2 regions of the Streptomyces sp. NBC_01431 genome follow, and region 2 is predicted to be linked to the other one. Evidence: predicted binding sites of a transcription regulator. Region 2 holds the regulator's gene; the other holds the start of a gene.
The links. The regulator HspR, encoded in region 2, represses chaperone genes until heat shock. The targets are predictions, from matches to a motif close to TTGAGNNNNNNNNNCTCAA.
Positions count from the first base shown of each region.

Region 1: the regulator HspR is predicted to act here: its motif matches at 3,075-3,093, upstream of lon (endopeptidase La).

Region 1 covers NZ_CP109496.1:2,790,876-2,799,896, forward strand. Annotated here, with positions in the region: gene OG522_RS12660 (trypsin-like serine peptidase) at 1-477, shown strand, start outside; gene lon (endopeptidase La) at 629-3,052, opposite strand; gene OG522_RS12670 (GNAT family N-acetyltransferase) at 3,211-3,873, shown strand; gene OG522_RS12675 (rhomboid-like protein) at 3,883-4,668, opposite strand; gene OG522_RS12680 (spermidine synthase) at 4,898-5,566, shown strand; gene OG522_RS12685 (response regulator transcription factor) at 5,657-6,394, shown strand; gene OG522_RS12690 (HAMP domain-containing sensor histidine kinase) at 6,391-7,581, shown strand; gene OG522_RS12695 (multifunctional oxoglutarate decarboxylase/oxoglutarate dehydrogenase thiamine pyrophosphate-binding subunit/dihydrolipoyllysine-residue succinyltransferase subunit) at 7,863-9,021, shown strand, end outside.
Region 2 covers NZ_CP109496.1:4,330,797-4,339,817, forward strand. Annotated here, with positions in the region: gene OG522_RS19925 (MraY family glycosyltransferase) at 1-750, shown strand, start outside; gene OG522_RS19930 (FkbM family methyltransferase) at 783-1,553, shown strand; gene OG522_RS19935 (hypothetical protein) at 1,565-2,533, opposite strand; gene dnaK (molecular chaperone DnaK) at 2,795-4,657, shown strand; gene grpE (nucleotide exchange factor GrpE) at 4,657-5,295, shown strand; gene dnaJ (molecular chaperone DnaJ) at 5,341-6,522, shown strand; gene OG522_RS19955 (heat shock protein transcriptional repressor HspR) at 6,524-6,973, shown strand; gene OG522_RS19960 (helix-turn-helix transcriptional regulator) at 7,052-7,987, opposite strand; gene OG522_RS19965 (hypothetical protein) at 8,200-8,370, shown strand; gene OG522_RS19970 ((2Fe-2S)-binding protein) at 8,367-8,699, shown strand; gene OG522_RS19975 (pyridoxamine 5'-phosphate oxidase family protein) at 8,812-9,021, opposite strand, start outside.

The sequences.
Region 1 (9,021 bases), 1.5 Mb from region 2:
GCCAAGGGCACGTACCCGTACGGGAAGTGGAAGGTGCGGGCCATCCAGGTCGACGACAAGTGGAACGCGGACCAGGAGGACTCGGTGGACTTCGCCTTCCTCACCGTCGAGCCGGACGCCCAGGGCCGGAGCGTCCAGAGCGTGGTCGGCGCCTCGACGCCCGAGTGGGGCGCGGGCACCGACCAGCGGGTGACCGTGATCGGCTATCCGGTGGAGGACCACAACCCCGACAACCGTCCCATCATGTGCACCACCAACGCCGCGCGGGACCCCCAGGAGCCCGCGATGATGCGCATGCGGTGCGGCGGCTTCTGGGACGGCACGAGCGGCAGCCCCTGGCTGATCAGCTACCAGGGACCGGACCGGCCGGGGCGGATCATAGGCGTACTGAGCGGCGGCGACACGGATGCGGAGTCCACGGCCGCCCCGTTCGACGCGAGGGCCCACTCACTGTACGAGCGGGCCACTCGGGCCTGAGGCGGCCACGGCCACCCCGGAAGGCCTCATACCGGCGGACTTCGTTCTCTCCGGCACTTGGCGAGCGGGGCCGGGGGTAGAGCCCCCTGCGGCCCCGCCGCGCCGGGCGGTCACCGGAGGCCTGAAGCAGGCCCCCGGCGACCTCGTCGCGCTACGCGGCCGCCGCCACCACGACCTCCGCCGGGGCCAGCGCGATCTCCAGCACCTGCCGGACATCCGTCACCGGGTGCACCTCCAGCTTCTCCAGCACCTCCGCCGGGACGTCGTCCAGGTCCGCCTCGTTGCGCTTGGGGATCACGACGGTCGTGATCCCGGCCCGGTGCGCCGCGAGCAGCTTCTGCTTCAGGCCGCCGATCGGCAGCACCCGCCCCGTCAGGGACACCTCACCGGTCATCGCCACGTCCGTGCGGACCAGCCGCCCGGAAAGGAGCGAGGACAGCGCGGTGACCAGGGTGATGCCCGCGCTCGGGCCGTCCTTGGGGACCGCGCCCGCCGGGAAGTGGACGTGTACGCCCCGGTCCTTCAAGTCGCCCACCGGAAGCTCCAGTTCGGCCCCGTGCGAGCGCAGGAAGCTCAGCGCGATCTGGGCGGACTCCTTCATCACGTCACCGAGCTGGCCGGTGAGGTTCAGGCCCGCCGCACCCGTCTCCGGGTCGGCGAGTGAGGCCTCCACGAACAGGACGTCGCCGCCGGCGCCGGTGACGGCGAGGCCGGTGGCCACGCCGGGCACCGCGGTGCGCCGCTCGGCCGGGTCCTGGGCGGACTCGGGCACGTGGTGCGGGCGGCCGATCAGCTTGCGCAGATGGTCGGGAGCGATGGTGAACGGCAGCTCCTGGTCGCCCAGCTCGTGCTGCGCGGCCACCTTGCGCAGCAGCCGGGCGATGGAACGCTCCAGGTTCCGCACGCCCGCCTCCCGCGTGTACTCCCCCGCGAGCTTGCGCAGCGAGGCGTCCTCAAGGACGACCTCGCCGGACTCGAGACCGGCCCGCTCCAGCTGGCGCGGCAGCAGGTGGTCCCGGGCGATGACGACCTTCTCGTCCTCGGTGTAGCCGTCGAGCCTGACCAGTTCCATGCGGTCGAGCAGCGCCTCGGGGATGGCTTCGAGGACGTTGGCGGTGGCGAGGAAGACGACATCGCTCAGATCGAGCTCGACCTCCAGGTAGTGGTCGCGGAAGGTGTGGTTCTGCGCCGGGTCGAGGACTTCGAGGAGGGCAGCCGCGGGGTCGCCCCGGAAGTCGGAGCCCACCTTGTCGATCTCGTCGAGCAGCACCACCGGGTTCATCGACCCGGCCTCCTTGATGGCCCGCACGATCCGGCCGGGCAGCGCGCCGACGTAGGTGCGCCGGTGGCCGCGGATCTCGGCCTCGTCCCGTACACCGCCGAGCGCGACGCGCACGAACTTGCGGCCCATCGCGTGGGCCACCGACTCACCGAGCGAGGTCTTGCCGACGCCGGGCGGGCCGACGAGCGCGAGCACCGCGCCGCCGCGGCGGCCGCCGACGACCCCGAGGCCCCGGTCCGCGCGCCGCTTGCGCACCGCCAGGTATTCGGTGATGCGCTCCTTCACATCGGCGAGGCCCGCGTGCTCGGCGTCGAGGATCGCCCGTGCGCCCCGGATGTCGTACACGTCCTCGGTGGTCTCGTTCCACGGCAGTTCGAGCACGGTGTCGAGCCAGGTCCTGATCCAGGAGCCCTCCGGCGACTGGTCGCTGGCGCGCTCCAGCTTGTCGACTTCCTTGAGGGCGGCCTCCCGGACCTTCTCGGGGAGGTCGGCGGCCTCGACGCGGGCGCGGTAGTCGTCGCTCTCGTCCTCCTCGCCGCCCTCGCCGTTGAGCTCGCGCAGCTCCTTGCGCACGGCGTCGAGCTGGCGGCGCAGCAGGAACTCGCGCTGCTGCTTGTCCACGCCTTCCTGGACGTCCTTGGCGATGGACTCGGCGACGTCCTGTTCGGCGAGGTGCTCGCGCAGCTGCTCGGTGGCGAGCTTGAGGCGGGCCACCGGGTCGCTCGTCTCCAGGAGCTCGACCTTCTGGGCGGTCGTCAGGAACGGCGAGTAGCCGGAGTTGTCGGCGAGCGCGGACACGCCCTCGATCTGCTGCACCCGGTCGACGACCTGCCAGGCCCCGCGCTTCTTGAGCCAGTTGGTGGCGAGTGCCTTGTATTCCTTGACGAGTTCGCCGACGTGTCCGGGCAGCGGGTCGGCGAGGATCTCCTCGACACGGGTGCCCTCCACCCAGAGCGCGGCGCCCGGCCCGGTGGTCCCGGCGCCGATCCGCACGCGATGCCGGCCCCGGATGAGGGCGCCCGGGTCCCCGTCGGACAGCCGTCCGACCTGCTCGACGGTCCCGAGCACACCGGTCGCGGCGTACGTTCCGTCGATCCGCGGCACGAGCAGCACCTGCGGCTTCCCCGCCTCCGCGCGCGCATCGGCCTGGGCGGCCTCGACGGCGGCCCGCACCTCGGTGTCGGACAGGTCGAGCGGCACCACCATGCCGGGCAGCACGACCTCGTCGTCGAGCGGCAGCACGGGCAGGCTCATCGGTGTGTACGCCGCGTACGCCGTGGATTCAGCAGCCATGATCTCCCCTTCGGCAGTCAAGTTGAGCTATGCCGACTCAATGCAGCTGAGTCGAGGAATGTTCCCCAGGCGCTGTTCGCTCTGAGCGATCACACATTCAAGCCGCCCCATGTAAGACTTCCTACCGAACTTCAGCCATTACGCACAGGGGGTTGGCAATGACGGCGACAGTGACGGACGAGTCCACGGTCGGCACGCTCGTACGGTCCTGGATCGACGGCTGGATCGTGTCGCGGGGGACCTCGGACCCGGCCGACCGGCCCTGGGGCTGGACGATCGACGCCGGACACGTCAACCACGTGTCGCGCCATGTGCTTCCCGCCCCCGCCGAGGCCGACGTCCGCGCGCTCGTCGCCGCGACGAGCGCGCCCGGCACCTGGCTGAAGCTGTTCGCCGACGACGACACGGTGCGGCCCTGGGTGGGCGAGGGCTGGCACTTCGACAAGCCCGGCTACCTGATGACGGTCCCGCTCGCCGCCGAACGGCCCGCGATCCCCGCCGGGTACACCCTCACGTCGTGGACCCGGGGCGGCGTCACCCGGATCCTGGTCCGCACCGCCGAGGGCCACTTCGCGGCGCGCGGCCAGGTCGCCGCGACCGGCCCGACGGCGGTCGCCGACCAGATCGAGACCGACCCGGGACACCAGCGCCGCGGCCTGGGCAGCCTGGTGATGCGAACCCTCCAGAACACGGCGTACGAAGCGGGCGCCACCACCGGCGTCCTGGTGGGCACCCCCGAGGGCCGCTCCCTGTACACGTCCCTGGGCTGGCGCACCCACTCACCGATGGCGAGCCTGTACTTCAAGCCGACACCGGCCTGAGCGCTCTCCCTATATCGCGGAGCCGGACGCTGCCGGGCGGGGCGTTGCGGTCCGCGCGCCGACCCTGCGCACCGCCGGCCAGCACGCCACGCCCACCAGCAGGGCCACCGGATGACCCCACGCGGCGAGCGGCTCCACCAGTTCCACGAGGTCCTGGACCAGCAGCACCCCCACCACACCGAGCGCCGCCCAGCGCACGAGCGGGGTGAGCAGGCCGGTGAGCGCGCCCACGGTCGCCATCAGGCCGAAGCTGATGCCGTAGTCCAGGCGGTGCAGCGAGCTCTGGGGCAGGTGCCCGGCGAGCACCGCCACAGCGACCGGGAGCTCGGTGGCCAGGGTCGCCACGACGTGGCCGAGCAGGAAGACGCCCGCCGTGCGCCAGCCGCCGATGCGGCGCTCCAGCGCGGCGAGCACGAAGACGAAGACGAGCGCGTACGGGGACGCGATACCCCCGGCGATCCACAGCGCGCTCGCGAGCAGGGTGGGGACCGGCGCGGCCGACAGGTGGGCCACATCGGTGCTCGACCCCTGGAGCAGGGCGTCCACGGTGTGCGGGTCGCCGTACTCGGTGTACATCGAGGTCGCCAGGAGCAGCAGGGCGTAGCCGAAGGCGAACGGCGTGGACGCGGGCGAGGGCAGCAGGTCCCGGACCCGGGCGAGCCCGGTCCGCGGTCCGGGGACCGGGCTCGCCGCGGGCTCGGCGACGGTCCGCGGCGGCGGTATCGCGCCGAGGAGGCCGGGGGCGGCGAGGTCCACGGATTCGGCGGCGGGGTCGGCTGATTCGAGCGGGTGCACCGGGTGGGCCCCTTCCCGGGGCCGCGTCGCCGCGTCCCGAATCGTCAAGCCACGCCCGCCTGCCCGGCCGTGTTCCGTGCTCGCTTACGTCCCTACAACGCTCACCCTCCGCGAACGACTCCGGAGGCGTCTATGGCGTGCGCCACACCGGGCAACCTTTGACACATTCCGTGCGTCGGGAGCGGAATCCGGCTGCACCGGCGGCGCCGGGCACGGCATCCTCACAGCCATGGACGACATCGCCACCCTCGACCGGCGCCAGGGACCGCACGGGGAAGTCGTGCTGCGGCAGCGCGGAGCGCACTTCGAGATCATCGCCAACGGGTGCTTCCTGATGGACACTTCGGACGGCCGTTCGGAACGCCTCCTCATCGATGCGGCGTACGACACACTTGCGGCCGCCACCGCTCGGCCCTCCCTCCTCATCGGCGGACTCGGCGTCGGCTTCTCGCTCGCCCACGCCGCACGGGACGCCCGCTGGGGCCAAATCGCCGTACTGGAGAGGGAACAAGCCATCATCGACTGGCACCGCGGGGGTCCGCTCGGCGCCATCTCGGGCCCGGCTCTGGCCGATTCCCGTACCCGGATCATCCACGCCGATCTGGTCGATTACGTACGTACCGCGCAGGACACCTACGACGCGCTCTGCCTCGACATCGACAACGGACCCGACTGGACGGTCACGGAGGGCAACAGCGGGCTCTACTCACCGGCCGGACTCGCCCACTGCGTACGGCGGTTGAACCCGGGCGGGGTGCTCGCCGTCTGGTCCGCGCAGCCGTCCCCGGCCTTCGAGCGGACTCTCCGGTATGCCGGATTCACCGGGGTACATACCGAAGAGATCCGAGTTGCCCGGGGCGTCCCTGACGTGGTCCATCTCGGCGTTCGCCCTGCGTAGCCGAGAGGCGGAAAGTGCCTCTAGTCTCTGACCGACACAGGGGATCACCCCACGGATCCCCGGGCGAGCACAGTCAGGGCGGGGCAACCGATGGAGCAGACACACACCGGGCACAACGGCGTCGCGGCGACCCCGGGCGCCCAGCGCAGGGTGCTGGTCGTCGAGGACGACACGACGATCGTCGACGCCATCGCGGCCCGTCTGCGGGCCGAGGGCTTCCAGGTGCAGACGGCCGTCGACGGCCCCGCCGCCGTCGACACGGCGGAGGCCTGGCAACCGGACCTGATGGTCCTCGACATCATGCTGCCCGGCTTCGACGGGCTTGAGGTCTGCCGCCGGGTCCAGGCCCGCCGGCCGGTGCCGGTCCTCATGCTGACCGCCCGCGACGACGAGACGGACATGCTGGTCGGGCTCGGCGTCGGCGCGGACGACTACATGACCAAGCCGTTCTCGATGCGCGAGCTCGCGGCCCGGGTGCACGTTCTGCTGCGCCGGGTGGAGCGCGCGGCCCTGGCCGCCGCCACCCCGCGCACCGGCATACTGCGCCTGGGCGAGCTGGAGATCGACCACGCCCAGCGCCGGGTGCGGGTGCGCGGCGAGGACGTCCACCTGACGCCGACCGAGTTCGACCTGCTGAGCTGCCTGGCGAACACGCCGCGCGCCGTGCTCTCCCGCGAGCAGCTGCTCGCCGAGGTGTGGGACTGGGCCGACGCGTCCGGAACCCGCACCGTGGACAGCCACATCAAGGCGCTGCGCCGGAAGATCGGGGCCGAGCGCATCCGTACCGTCCACGGCGTCGGGTACGCCCTGGAGACCCCGGCGCCATGAGCCGGGCCGGAGACCGGGCCCGCCAGCTGCGCGGCAGCGGCGAGCGGCCCGGCTGGGACGAGCCGGCCGGGCGGTACGCCTTCGCCCGGGTGCGGCGCGGGCTCGGCGGCCGGGTCAGGGCCGGTCTGCGGTCGGTCTCGATATCGATCAAGACCAAGCTCGGCTCGCTGGTCGTGGTCTCCGTCTTCATCACCACCGGGCTGCTCATGGTGGCCCTCCAGACCCGCACCGAGGTGCGCTTCATCACCGTGTTCTCGGTGATAGCGACCCTGCTGATCACCCAGTTCGTCGCCCACGGCCTCACCGCCCCGCTGGACGAGATGAACACCGTCGCCCGCGCCATCTCGCACGGCGACTACACGCGCCGGGTGCGCGGCGCCGACCGCCGCGACGAGCTCGGAGACCTCGCGGGCACCATCAACCGCATGGCCGACGATCTGGAGGCCGTGGACCGCCACCGCAAGGAACTCGTGGCGAATGTCTCGCACGAGCTGCGCACCCCCATCGCGGCGCTGCGCGCGGTCCTGGAGAACGTGGTGGACGGCGTCTCGGCCGCCGACCCCGAGACCATGCGCACGGCCCTCAAACAGACCGAGCGCCTGGGCCGCCTGGTGGAGACCCTGCTCGACCTGTCCCGCCTGGACAACGGCGTCGTCACGCTCCGCGCCCACCGGTTCGAGGTGTGGCCCTATCTGTCGGGCGTCCTCAAGGAGGCCAATCTGGCGGCCGCCCAGCGCCGGCTGTCGTCCGGCTCGGGCAACCACCAGCGCGCCGACGTCCACCTCCACCTGGACGTGTCGCCGCCCGAGCTGACCGCGTACGCGGACGCGGAGCGGCTGCACCAGGTCGTCGCCAACCTCATCGACAACGCCGTCAAGCACTCACCGCCGCACGGCCGCGTGACGGTACGGGCCCGGCGCGGCCCTCAGCCCGAGTCGCTCGACCTGGAGGTCCTCGACGAGGGGCCCGGCATTCCGCAGTCGGAGTGGCACCGCGTCTTCGAGCGCTTCAACCGGGGCACGGCGGCCGCTCCGCACGGTCCGGGCAGCGACGGCGGCACGGGACTCGGCCTCGCGATCGCGCGCTGGGCGGTGGATCTTCACGGTGGCCGGATCGGCGTGGCCGAATCCACCCGGGGCTGCCGGATCCAGGTCACCCTCCCGGGCATCGGACGCCAGCAAAATTGACGTAAAGTTCGAACCGGAAGCAGTCGTTCTGCGTGGTGTTCAGCGGAAGCGGTCGATCAGGGGTGCGGGCCACGGGGTCGCAGCCACACTGTCGCGTACCCGAAGTGGCGCACAAAGAAGCGGAACCACGCTTGTTTCCCGCCATTTCAAGCCCCGAAACCCTGCCTTCGGTGTGACTTACGCGACTGTGGCATGCCCGGCCTGCGCGTCCCGGCCAGGGAGGCGTAGCCTTTATTTCCGCTGTCCATCACCTTGTGAAGCGGAAGAGGGCGGTTACCGCCGTGTCGTCTCAGTCCCCCAGTAATTCGAGCGTCTCGACCGACCAAGACGGGCAGGGCAAGAACCCTGCGGCCGGCTTTGGTGCCAATGAGTGGCTTGTCGACGAGATCTATCAGCAGTACCTCCAGGACCCCAATTCGGTCGACCGTGCCTGGTGGGACTTCTTCGCCGACTACAAGCCGGGCGCCTCCGGCACGGCGGACAAGCCTGTGCAGGGTGCTCCCGCCGCAGCCGCGGGGGCTGCGGCAGCCGCGCCTGCGGCCGCTGCCCCGGCCGCGCCCGCCACCCCGGCCCCGGCCACCCCGGCGCCCGCCGCCGCGGCCCCCCAGGCCGCCGCTCCGGCTCCCGCCGCGGCTCCGGCTCCGGCTCCGGCGAAGCCCGCGGCTGCTGCCGCGCCCGCCAAGCCCGCGGCCAAGGCCGCCCCCAAGGCGTCCGACGCCACGGAGGCTCCCGCCGGTCCCGAGTACGTGACGCTGCGCGGCCCCGCCGCCGCGGTCGCCAAGAACATGAACGCCTCGCTGGAGATGCCGACGGCCACGTCCGTCCGCGCCGTCCCGGTGAAGCTCCTGTTCGACAACCGCATCGTCATCAACAACCACCTCAAGCGCGCCCGGGGCGGGAAGGTCTCCTTCACGCACCTCATCGGGTACGCGATGGTGCAGGCCATCAAGGCCATGCCGTCGATGAACTACGCGTTCGTCGAGAAGGACGGCAAGCCGACGCTGGTCAAGCCGGAGCACGTGAACTTCGGTCTGGCCATCGACCTGGTGAAGCCCAACGGCGACCGCCAGCTCGTCGTCGCCGGCATCAAGAAGGCCGAGACGCTCAACTTCTTCGAGTTCTGGCAGGCGTACGAGGACATCGTCCGCCGTGCCCGCAACAACAAGCTGACGATGGACGACTTCACCGGCGTCACCGTCTCGCTGACCAACCCGGGCGGCCTCGGCACCGTGCACTCGGTCCCGCGCCTGATGCCCGGACAGTCGGTCATCATGGGCGTCGGCTCGATGGACTACCCGGCCGAGTTCCAGGGCACCTCCCAGGACACCCTGAACAAGCTGGGCATCTCGAAGGTGATGACCCTCACCTCGACGTACGACCACCGGGTCATCCAGGGCGCCGCCTCCGGCGAGTTCCTGCGCATCGTCGCCAACCTGCTGC
Region 2 (9,021 bases):
GGCGCGGAAGCCGCCGCCGCTACCGCTGTCGTCACGCTGGCCGGTCTGCCGCCGGGCGCGGGCGCCCTCGCGGTGCTGTGGATCGTGTTCGTCACCAACGCCTTCCAGCTCCTGGACACCTCCGACGGCGCGATGGGCGCGGTCGCCGCCGTCACCGCGCTCGGCCTCGCGGTCTGCGCCATCGCCGAGGGCCGCCCCGGACACGGGCTGCTCCTGAGCGTGCTCGCCGCCGCCCTGACCGGCTTCCTGCTGCACAACTGGCACCCGGCCCGCATCCATCTCGGCGACTGCGGCTCCCTGTTCACCGGGTTCCTGCTCGCCTCCTCCGCGGTGGCCGTGCACGCCACCACGCCCGCCCCGCAGGCCACCGCCGAACTGTTCGCGCTGACCGTCGTCGTCCTCACCGACACCCTGCTGGTCCTGGTGTCCCGGCGCCTCGTGGGCCGCCCGCTGCTGCGCGGCGGCGGCGACCACATCGCCCACCGGCTGCGCCGCATGGGCTTCACCACCCAGGGCTCGGCCGTCGTCCTGGGCCTCGCGTCGCTGGCCGCGACCCTCGTCGGTCTCCAGATCCACGACGGGCGCATCGCCCCGGTCGCGGTGCTGCCGCTCGGCCTCCTGGTGCCCTCCGCGGTGGTGCTGCTGCTCCGGGTGCCGGTGTACGGCCCGGCCTCGCGGCGCCGCGCACCCCGCGCCCGTACCCCCGCGGGATCCACCGCCTCCGTCGACATGGCGGGCGGCCGCGGATGACCCCGTTTCCAGCAGGGAGCAGTACGCACGTGATGACCTACCTCCTGCGCCGGGCGCGCCGCGCGCTGCGCCGCCTCGGCGTCGACGTGGTGCGCCACCGCCCCGGCGCCGACGACCTGGTCCGCCTGCTCAGCCGGTACGAGATCGACCTGGTCATCGATGTCGGCGCGCACCGCGGCGACTTCGGCGCCCGGCTGCGCGAGGCGGGCTACCGCGGCCGCATCGTGTCCTTCGAGCCGCTGCGCGAGGCCCGCGCCGAACTGCGTCACCGCGCCGCCCTCGACGACACCTGGAGCGTCCTGCCGTACGCGCTCGGCGACCGCACCGGCACCGCGACCCTCAACGTCTCCGGCCACTGCGGCCCAGCGAGCTCCTTCCTGGAGATGATGCCCCGCCACCTCGCCGCCGCGCCCCGCACCGCGTACACGGGCGACGTCATCGTGGAGACGCGCCGCCTGGACGAGCTCTGGGAGCAGGTCACCGCCCCCGGCGAGCGGGTCTTCCTCGCGCTGGACGTGCAGGGGTACGAGGCTCAAGTCCTGGGCGGGGTGGGCGAGTTCGCCGACGAGATCTGCGGGCTGCGGATCGGCGCGCCGCTGGTGCCGCTCTTCAAGGGCGCCCCGCTCTTCGACGAGCTGCTCGCGCTGGCCCGGGAGGGGCTCGGCCTGACGCTGATGTCGATGGCACCGGGCCTCAGCGACCCCCGCGACGGCCGCCTGCTCCAGTGCGACCTGGTGCTGCTGCGCGAGGACAGCCCCCGCCCCGATGAGCAGGTGCCCGCGCAGGTCCCGGCCGCCGTGTGAGCCGTGCGGGCCTAGGCCCAGAAGCCCTGGTGGGTGGGGAAGCCCTCCCACGGGTCGCTCGGCGGGGCCGGGAGCGGGACGTAGGCGCGCAGCATGTGCTGGAGGGCGTGGCGTTCGGTGAGGCGGGCGGCGGCCCAGGTGCGCAACCCGGCCGCCCGGCGCAGCAGTTCGGCCGGGTCCTGGCGCAGCAGCTCCCGCACCCGGTCAGCCGCCTTGCGCGGGGTGTCCACCAGGTGCAGCCCGTGTTCGGGACCCGGCAGCCACTCCAGACCGGGGCGGCGCGGGCCGACGTGGGCGCGGCCCGCCCCGAGCGCGAGGGGGAGCCGTTCGCAGAAGTACCCGGCGTGGTGGCGGTGGTGGTGCCAGCCGACGGTGACCAGCGCGCGCCGCAGCGCCCCGGGCGACTCGGGGTGCTCCGGCCGGTACGGCATCGGGTCACCCGCGAGCAGGCCCCTCAACTCCCTTGCTAGCAGCCGGTGTTCGCGTCCGCGGCCGGCGATCAGGGCGACCCCGCTCGGTTCGTGGTGGGCGGGCTCGTCCAGGAAGGGCTGCGGCACGGTGTGCGGTACGTAGTGCACGGGGCGGCGGGCCGCGCGCTGGAGCAGTGCCGCCTGTGGGCCCATGGCCACGCTGTAGATCTCCTCCGCGCACCGCATCCAGACCAGGTTGCGCTCGCGGGGCGGCCGGCTCAGCCCGCTCCAGGCCTCGCCCTCCCACACCACGACGGGCGGCGCGCCGATGGCGCCGAGCCAGCCGAGCACGTCCCGGCGGCGCCAGGGGCGGGGTTGCGGCGACTGCACGAAGACCGCGCACGGGCGGACGTCGGCGGGCAGCGGCTGCCCGTCGCCGGGCACCACGCAGGCGTACCGGAGCAGCCCGTCGGCGGCGAGCGAGGCGAAGGCGGCCCCGAACCGGGTGTGCGGGCCCAGCGGGCCGCGCTCGTTGCCGATGTGCAGGACGAGGGGGGTGCGGGGGGTCATCGACGTACGCCTTCCTCGGTGCGGGAGGCTCATCATCGACGGACAAAAGGCGTGAAACGGAAAGGCCGGGCCGCTGGCCGGGGGTGAACGACCGGAAGGGTGCCGCCCGTTCGGGCCCGGTGTGAGCTGGCCCGACGGCTCTGATTGCCGGTAAGCGCAGGATAAAAGTTGAGTCGATGCCACTCAGCTCTGTTGACGCCGTGGGACGAGTGATGCATCCTTGAGCCAGTTCCACTCAAGTAGTCAGTTGGAGGAATCGAAATGGCACGTGCGGTCGGCATCGACCTGGGCACGACTAACTCCGTCGTCAGCGTTCTTGAAGGCGGCGAGCCCACCGTCATCACCAACGCAGAGGGCGCCAGGACCACGCCGTCCGTCGTCGCCTTCGCGAAGAACGGCGAGGTGCTGGTCGGCGAGGTCGCCAAGCGCCAGGCGGTCACCAACGTCGACAGGACCATCCGGTCGGTCAAGCGCCACATGGGCACCGACTGGAAGATCGAGCTCGACGGCAAGAGCTTCAACCCGCAGCAGATGAGCGCCTTCATCCTGCAGAAGCTGAAGCGTGACGCGGAGGCCTACCTCGGCGAGAAGGTCACCGACGCGGTCATCACCGTGCCGGCGTACTTCAACGACTCCGAGCGCCAGGCGACCAAGGAAGCCGGCGAGATCGCGGGCCTCAACGTCCTGCGCATCGTCAACGAGCCGACGGCCGCCGCCCTGGCCTACGGTCTCGACAAGGACGACCAGACCATCCTCGTCTTCGACCTCGGTGGCGGCACCTTCGACGTGTCCCTCCTGGAGATCGGCGACGGCGTCGTCGAGGTGAAGGCCACCAACGGTGACAACCACCTCGGTGGTGACGACTGGGACCAGCGCGTCGTCGACTACCTGGTCAAGCAGTTCCAGTCCGGTCACGGCGTGGACCTGTCCAAGGACAAGATGGCCCTCCAGCGCCTCCGCGAGGCCGCCGAGAAGGCCAAGATCGAGCTGTCCTCGTCCACCGAGACCTCGATCAACCTGCCCTACATCACGGCGTCCGCCGAGGGCCCGCTGCACCTGGACGAGAAGCTCACGCGCGCCCAGTTCCAGCAGCTCACCAGCGACCTCCTGGAGCGCTGCAAGACGCCGTTCCACAACGTCATCAAGGACGCGGGCATCAACCTGTCCGAGATCGACCACGTCGTTCTCGTCGGCGGTTCCACCCGCATGCCGGCCGTCGCCGAGCTCGTCAAGGAGCTGACCGGCGGCAACGAGGCCAACAAGGGCGTCAACCCGGACGAGGTCGTCGCCATCGGCGCCGCCCTCCAGGCCGGTGTCCTCAAGGGCGAGGTCAAGGACGTCCTGCTCCTCGACGTCACCCCGCTGTCCCTCGGCATCGAGACCAAGGGAGGGATCATGACCAAGCTCATCGAGCGCAACACCACGATCCCGACCAAGCGGTCCGAGATCTTCACGACGGCCGAGGACAACCAGCCGTCCGTGCAGATCCAGGTCTACCAGGGCGAGCGCGAGATCGCGGCGTACAACAAGAAGCTCGGGATGTTCGAGCTGACCGGTCTGCCGCCGGCCCCGCGCGGTGTCCCGCAGATCGAGGTCGCCTTCGACATCGACGCCAACGGCATCATGCACGTGACCGCGAAGGACCTCGGCACGGGCAAGGAGCAGAAGATGACCGTCACCGGCGGCTCCTCGCTGCCGAAGGACGAGGTCAACCGCATGCGTGAGGAGGCCGAGCAGTACGCGGAGGAGGACCACCGCCGCCGCGAGGCCGCCGAGAGCCGCAACCAGGGCGAGCAGCTCGTCTACCAGACCGAGAAGTTCCTCAAGGACAACGAGGACAAGGTCCCGGGCGAGGTCAAGACCGAGGTCGAGGCCGCCGTCGCCGAGCTGAAGGAAAAGCTCAAGGGCGAGGACTCGGCCGAGATCCGCACCGCCACCGAGAAGGTCGCGGCCGTCTCGCAGAAGCTGGGCCAGGCCATGTACGCCGACGCCCAGGCGGCGCAGGGTGCGGCGGGTGCCGAGGGCGCCCAGCAGGCCCAGCCCGGTGGCAAGGAGGACGACGTGGTCGACGCCGAGATCGTCGACGACGAGAAGCCGCACGACACGAAGGGCGGCGCCGCCTGATGACGGAGGAGACCCCGGGCTTCGAGGAGAAGCCCGACGTCCCCTCCGGCGCTCAGGAAGACGCCGAGCCGAAGGCCGCCGACTCCTCCGAGAAGGGGAAGGCGGCCCCGGCCGGGGACGCAGCCAAGGACATCGCTCTGCAGGCTCAGCTGGACCAGGCCCAGACGGCGCTCGCCGAGCGCACCGCGGACCTCCAGCGCCTCCAGGCCGAGTACCAGAACTACCGCCGCCGCGTGGAGCGGGACCGCGTCACGGTCAAGGAGATCGCCGTCGCCGGCCTCCTGACCGAGCTGCTGCCCACGCTCGACGACGTCGGCCGGGCCCGTGAACACGGCGAGCTGACCGGCGGCTTCAAGTCGGTGGCCGAGTCTCTTGAGACGGTCGCCGCGAAGATGGGCCTCCAGCAGTTCGGCAAGGAGGGCGAGCCCTTCGACCCGACGGTCCACGAGGCCCTGATGCACAGCTACGCGCCGGACGTCACCGAGACGACCTGCGTGGCGATCCTGCAGCCCGGGTACCGGATCGGCGAGCGTACGATCCGGCCCGCCCGGGTCGCGGTGGCCGAGCCCCAGCCGGGGGCGGCCGCCAAGGACGAGAAGTCGGACGACGAGGAGAGCGGTGGCCCCGACAAGGGCTGACGCAGCGGTCTTGGAAGCAGTGACCGTTCGGAAGGAGGGACGTCGATGAACACGAAGGACTTCGTCGAGAAGGACTACTACAAGGTTCTCGGCGTCCCCAAGGACGCCACCGATGCCGAGATCAAGAAGGCGTACCGCAAGCTCGCCCGCGAGAACCACCCGGACGCCAACAAGGGCGACACCAAGGCGGAGGAGCGCTTCAAGGAGATCTCCGAGGCCAACGACATCCTCGGCGACCCCAAGAAGCGCAAGGAGTACGACGAGGCGCGCGCCCTGTTCGGCAACGGCGGCTACCGGGCGGGTCCCGGGGCCGGCGGCGGCTTCAACTTCGACCTGGGCGACCTGTTCGGCGGGCAGCAGCCCGGCGGCGGCGCCGGGGCCGGCGGCTTCGGGGGCGGGCTCGGCGACGTGTTCGGCGGCCTGTTCAACCGGGGCGGCGCGGGCACCGGCACCCGCACCCAGCCGCGCCGCGGGCAGGACCTGGAGTCCGAGGTGACGCTCAGCTTCACCGAGGCGGTCGACGGCGCCACCGTCCCGATCCGGCTGTCCAGCCAGTCCCCCTGCAAGGCCTGCTCGGGCACCGGCGACAAGAACGGCACGCCCAGGGTGTGCCCGACGTGTGTCGGCACCGGCCAGGTCTCGCGCGGCTCGGGCGGCGGCTTCTCGCTGACCGACCCGTGCGTGGACTGCAAGGGCCGCGGCCTGATCGCCGAGAACCCGTGCGACATCTGCAAGGGCAGCGGGCGGGCCCGCTCCTCGCGCACCATGCAGGTCCGCATCCCGGCCGGCGTCAGCGACAACCAGCGCATCCGGCTGCGCGGCAAGGGCGCGCCGGGCGAACGGGGCGGCCCCGCGGGCGACTTGTACGTCGTCGTCCACGTGGACACCCACCCGGTCTTCGGCCGCAAGGACGACAACCTCACCATCACGGTGCCGGTCACCTATGTGGAGGCGGCGCTGGGCGGCGAGGTCAAGGTCCCCACCCTGGGCGGCCCCGCGGTCACCCTGAAACTGCCCGCGGGCACCCCCAACGGCCGTACGATGCGGGCGCGCGGCAAGGGCGCGGTCCGCAAGGACGGCACCCGGGGCGACCTGCTGGTCACGGTCGAGGTGGCCGTGCCGAAGGACATGGACGACAAGGCCCGCGAGGCCCTGGAGACCTACCGCGAGGCGACTGCGGGTGAGGACCCGCGGGCAGAACTGTTCCAGGCCGCGAAGGGAGCATGAGATGGACCCCCGCCGGAGTCGGAACCCGTACGAGTTGAACGACGAGACGCCGGTGTACGTCATCTCGGTGGCGGCCCAGCTCTCCGGCCTGCACCCGCAGACCCTGCGGCAGTACGACCGCCTCGGCCTGGTCTCGCCCGACCGCACGGCCGGGCGCGGCCGGCGCTACTCGGCCCGTGACATCGAACTGCTGCGTACGGTGCAGCAGTTGTCGCAGGACGAGGGCATCAACCTGGCGGGCATCAAGCGCATCATCGAGCTGGAGAACCAGGTCGCGGCGCTTCAGGCGAGGGTGGCCGAGCTGTCGTCGGCGGTCGAGGGCGCGGCCGTCGCCATGCGGCAGCGCGAGGCCCAGGTGCACGCTTCCTACCGCCGGGACCTGGTCCCGTACCAGGACGTGCAGCAGGCGAGCGCGCTGGTCGTGTGGCGCCCGAAGCGGGCGACGGAGTAGTCCGGGCCGTCCGCGGCCCCGCGAGCGCTCTCAGGGCCCGCTGTCCCCTCTCCCGGGGCGGCGGGCCTTGTGCGTGCCTCAGGCGTCCTGGTCGAGGATCCCCGACTGGGCGATGAGGAAGCCGAGTTGGGCCCGGCTGCCGCTGCCGAGGGCGGCGGCCAGCTTGGCTATGTGGGCGCGGCAGGTGCGCACGTTCATGCCGAGGCGGCGGGCGATGGCCTCGTCCACGTGGCCTTCCACGAGGAGTTTGGCGATGGAGCGCTGGACGCCGGTGATGCCGGCCGTCTCCAGGTGGTAGGGCACCTCGTCGTCCCAGGGCGTGGCGTACTGCCAGAACTGGTCGAAGACGCCCACCAGGTACTGCACGAGCCCCTCGTGGCGCAGTTCCAGGGCGACTTGGCGGTCGCTGCGCGCGGGTATGAAGGCGATCTTGCGGTCCATGATGATGAGCCGGTCGATGATCTCCTCAAGGGTCCGCACCTCCAGACCGTACGGAGCGATCCGTTCCACATAGCCGATGGTGGCGGAGTGGTGGCGGGCGGTGTGCTGGTAGAGGGTGCGCATCTCCACCCCGCGGGCCACCAGTGGCTCGATGCGGCGCAGGCCCGCCTCGAAGCTCTCGGGTCTGCGGCCGCTGCCCGGCTGGATGACGAGAAGCTCCTCGGTGCACTCGTCGATGACGCCGTCCAGGGTCGCGTTGATGAGCTCCAGGCCTTCGAGGACCGTGATCGCGTGGGTGCCGGTGAGGGCCGGCGTGGCGATCGACATGAACGGCTCGAAGGTGTTGGCAAGTGCGACGGAGAGCTTCCTGCGCTCCTGGATCTCGCGCTCCAGCGGCTGGGTCAGCAAGTTGAGCACCACCGTGGGCGGAACCGGGCGCAGGAGTTGCGCGTCATCCGGGTCGGGGCGGAGCAGGGTGAGATCGACCAGGCACGGGGCCGAGTCGGCCTCTGAGCGGGTAATTCCCCCGGTACGCAGGGCAAGCGCGTACAGAGCCGTTCCTGTCTCGCACAAGTCAACCGGGCCGTGATCGTGTCCTATATGCCCCTGATTCAACCTAGTTGCACCCCCCTCATCCTTTTGAATTACAGGAACATGATGCCTGGCTGCGCTGGTGCAAGCGCTCGGAGTGGGCCATCGTCGTATCCGCGGGGGGAGGTAATGATCAAAAGAGGTGGAGATCGGCCATGAGCAGGATGGTTCGAGCACTAAGCACGACAGCCGTTGTGGCGGCTGCTCTCTGCGCTCTCTCGGCGCCTGGGGACCTCACTTGGGAGAGCCACCCCGCGAAGGATGTCGCGTCCCGGCAGGACATCACCTGGGAGATCGCGCCGAAGGCGGCGACGGTCGCCCAGGACATCACCTGGGAGGTCGCTCCCGCGGGTGCTGTCGCATGAGCTTCCCGCCCGACGACCGTACTTTCCGTCGCGAAATGGCCACGGCCTACCGCTCTGGGTGGCACTTCATCGACCTCGCCACAGCAGTTCCCCATCGTGGCGATTCGTTGATGGTCACCCTGCTCGGTGAGCCGATCCTGATCGCACGTGAGGACGACGAGGACGTCCGTGCCTACCGGTGCCTGCGCCGGCCGCGCGGGGCGCCGCAGCCCATTCGCTGCGTTGTCCGGTACGGCATGGTCTTCGTGAATCTTGACCAACGCGACCACCAGCTTTTCGAGTCGGAGACACAACCCGATTCATCCACCGCCACCCCCCGCAGTGCCTGACGCGATCCCCCGTCGTTGTACATCGCGCAGGTGCTTCCCCCACACAGCGGCGCCATCGTGGACCTGAACACGATGGCGCCGCTGTGCTGTCCGGGCACGGACGGCGCTCGTCTCAGGTGTTGCCCATCGCCCTGGTCAGCCTGATCTCGATGAGCACCCGGTCCGGGTTCGGGGCCGGGGTCCGCTGGTAGCGCACCGCGTAGCGCTCCACCGCGTCCGCGATCAGCTCCGCCTCCGTGCGCACGACGGCGCGGCCCTCCAGGGTCGCCCAGCGCCTGCCCTCCAGCTGGCAGAGCGCGACCCGCGCGCCGGCCGGGTCCAC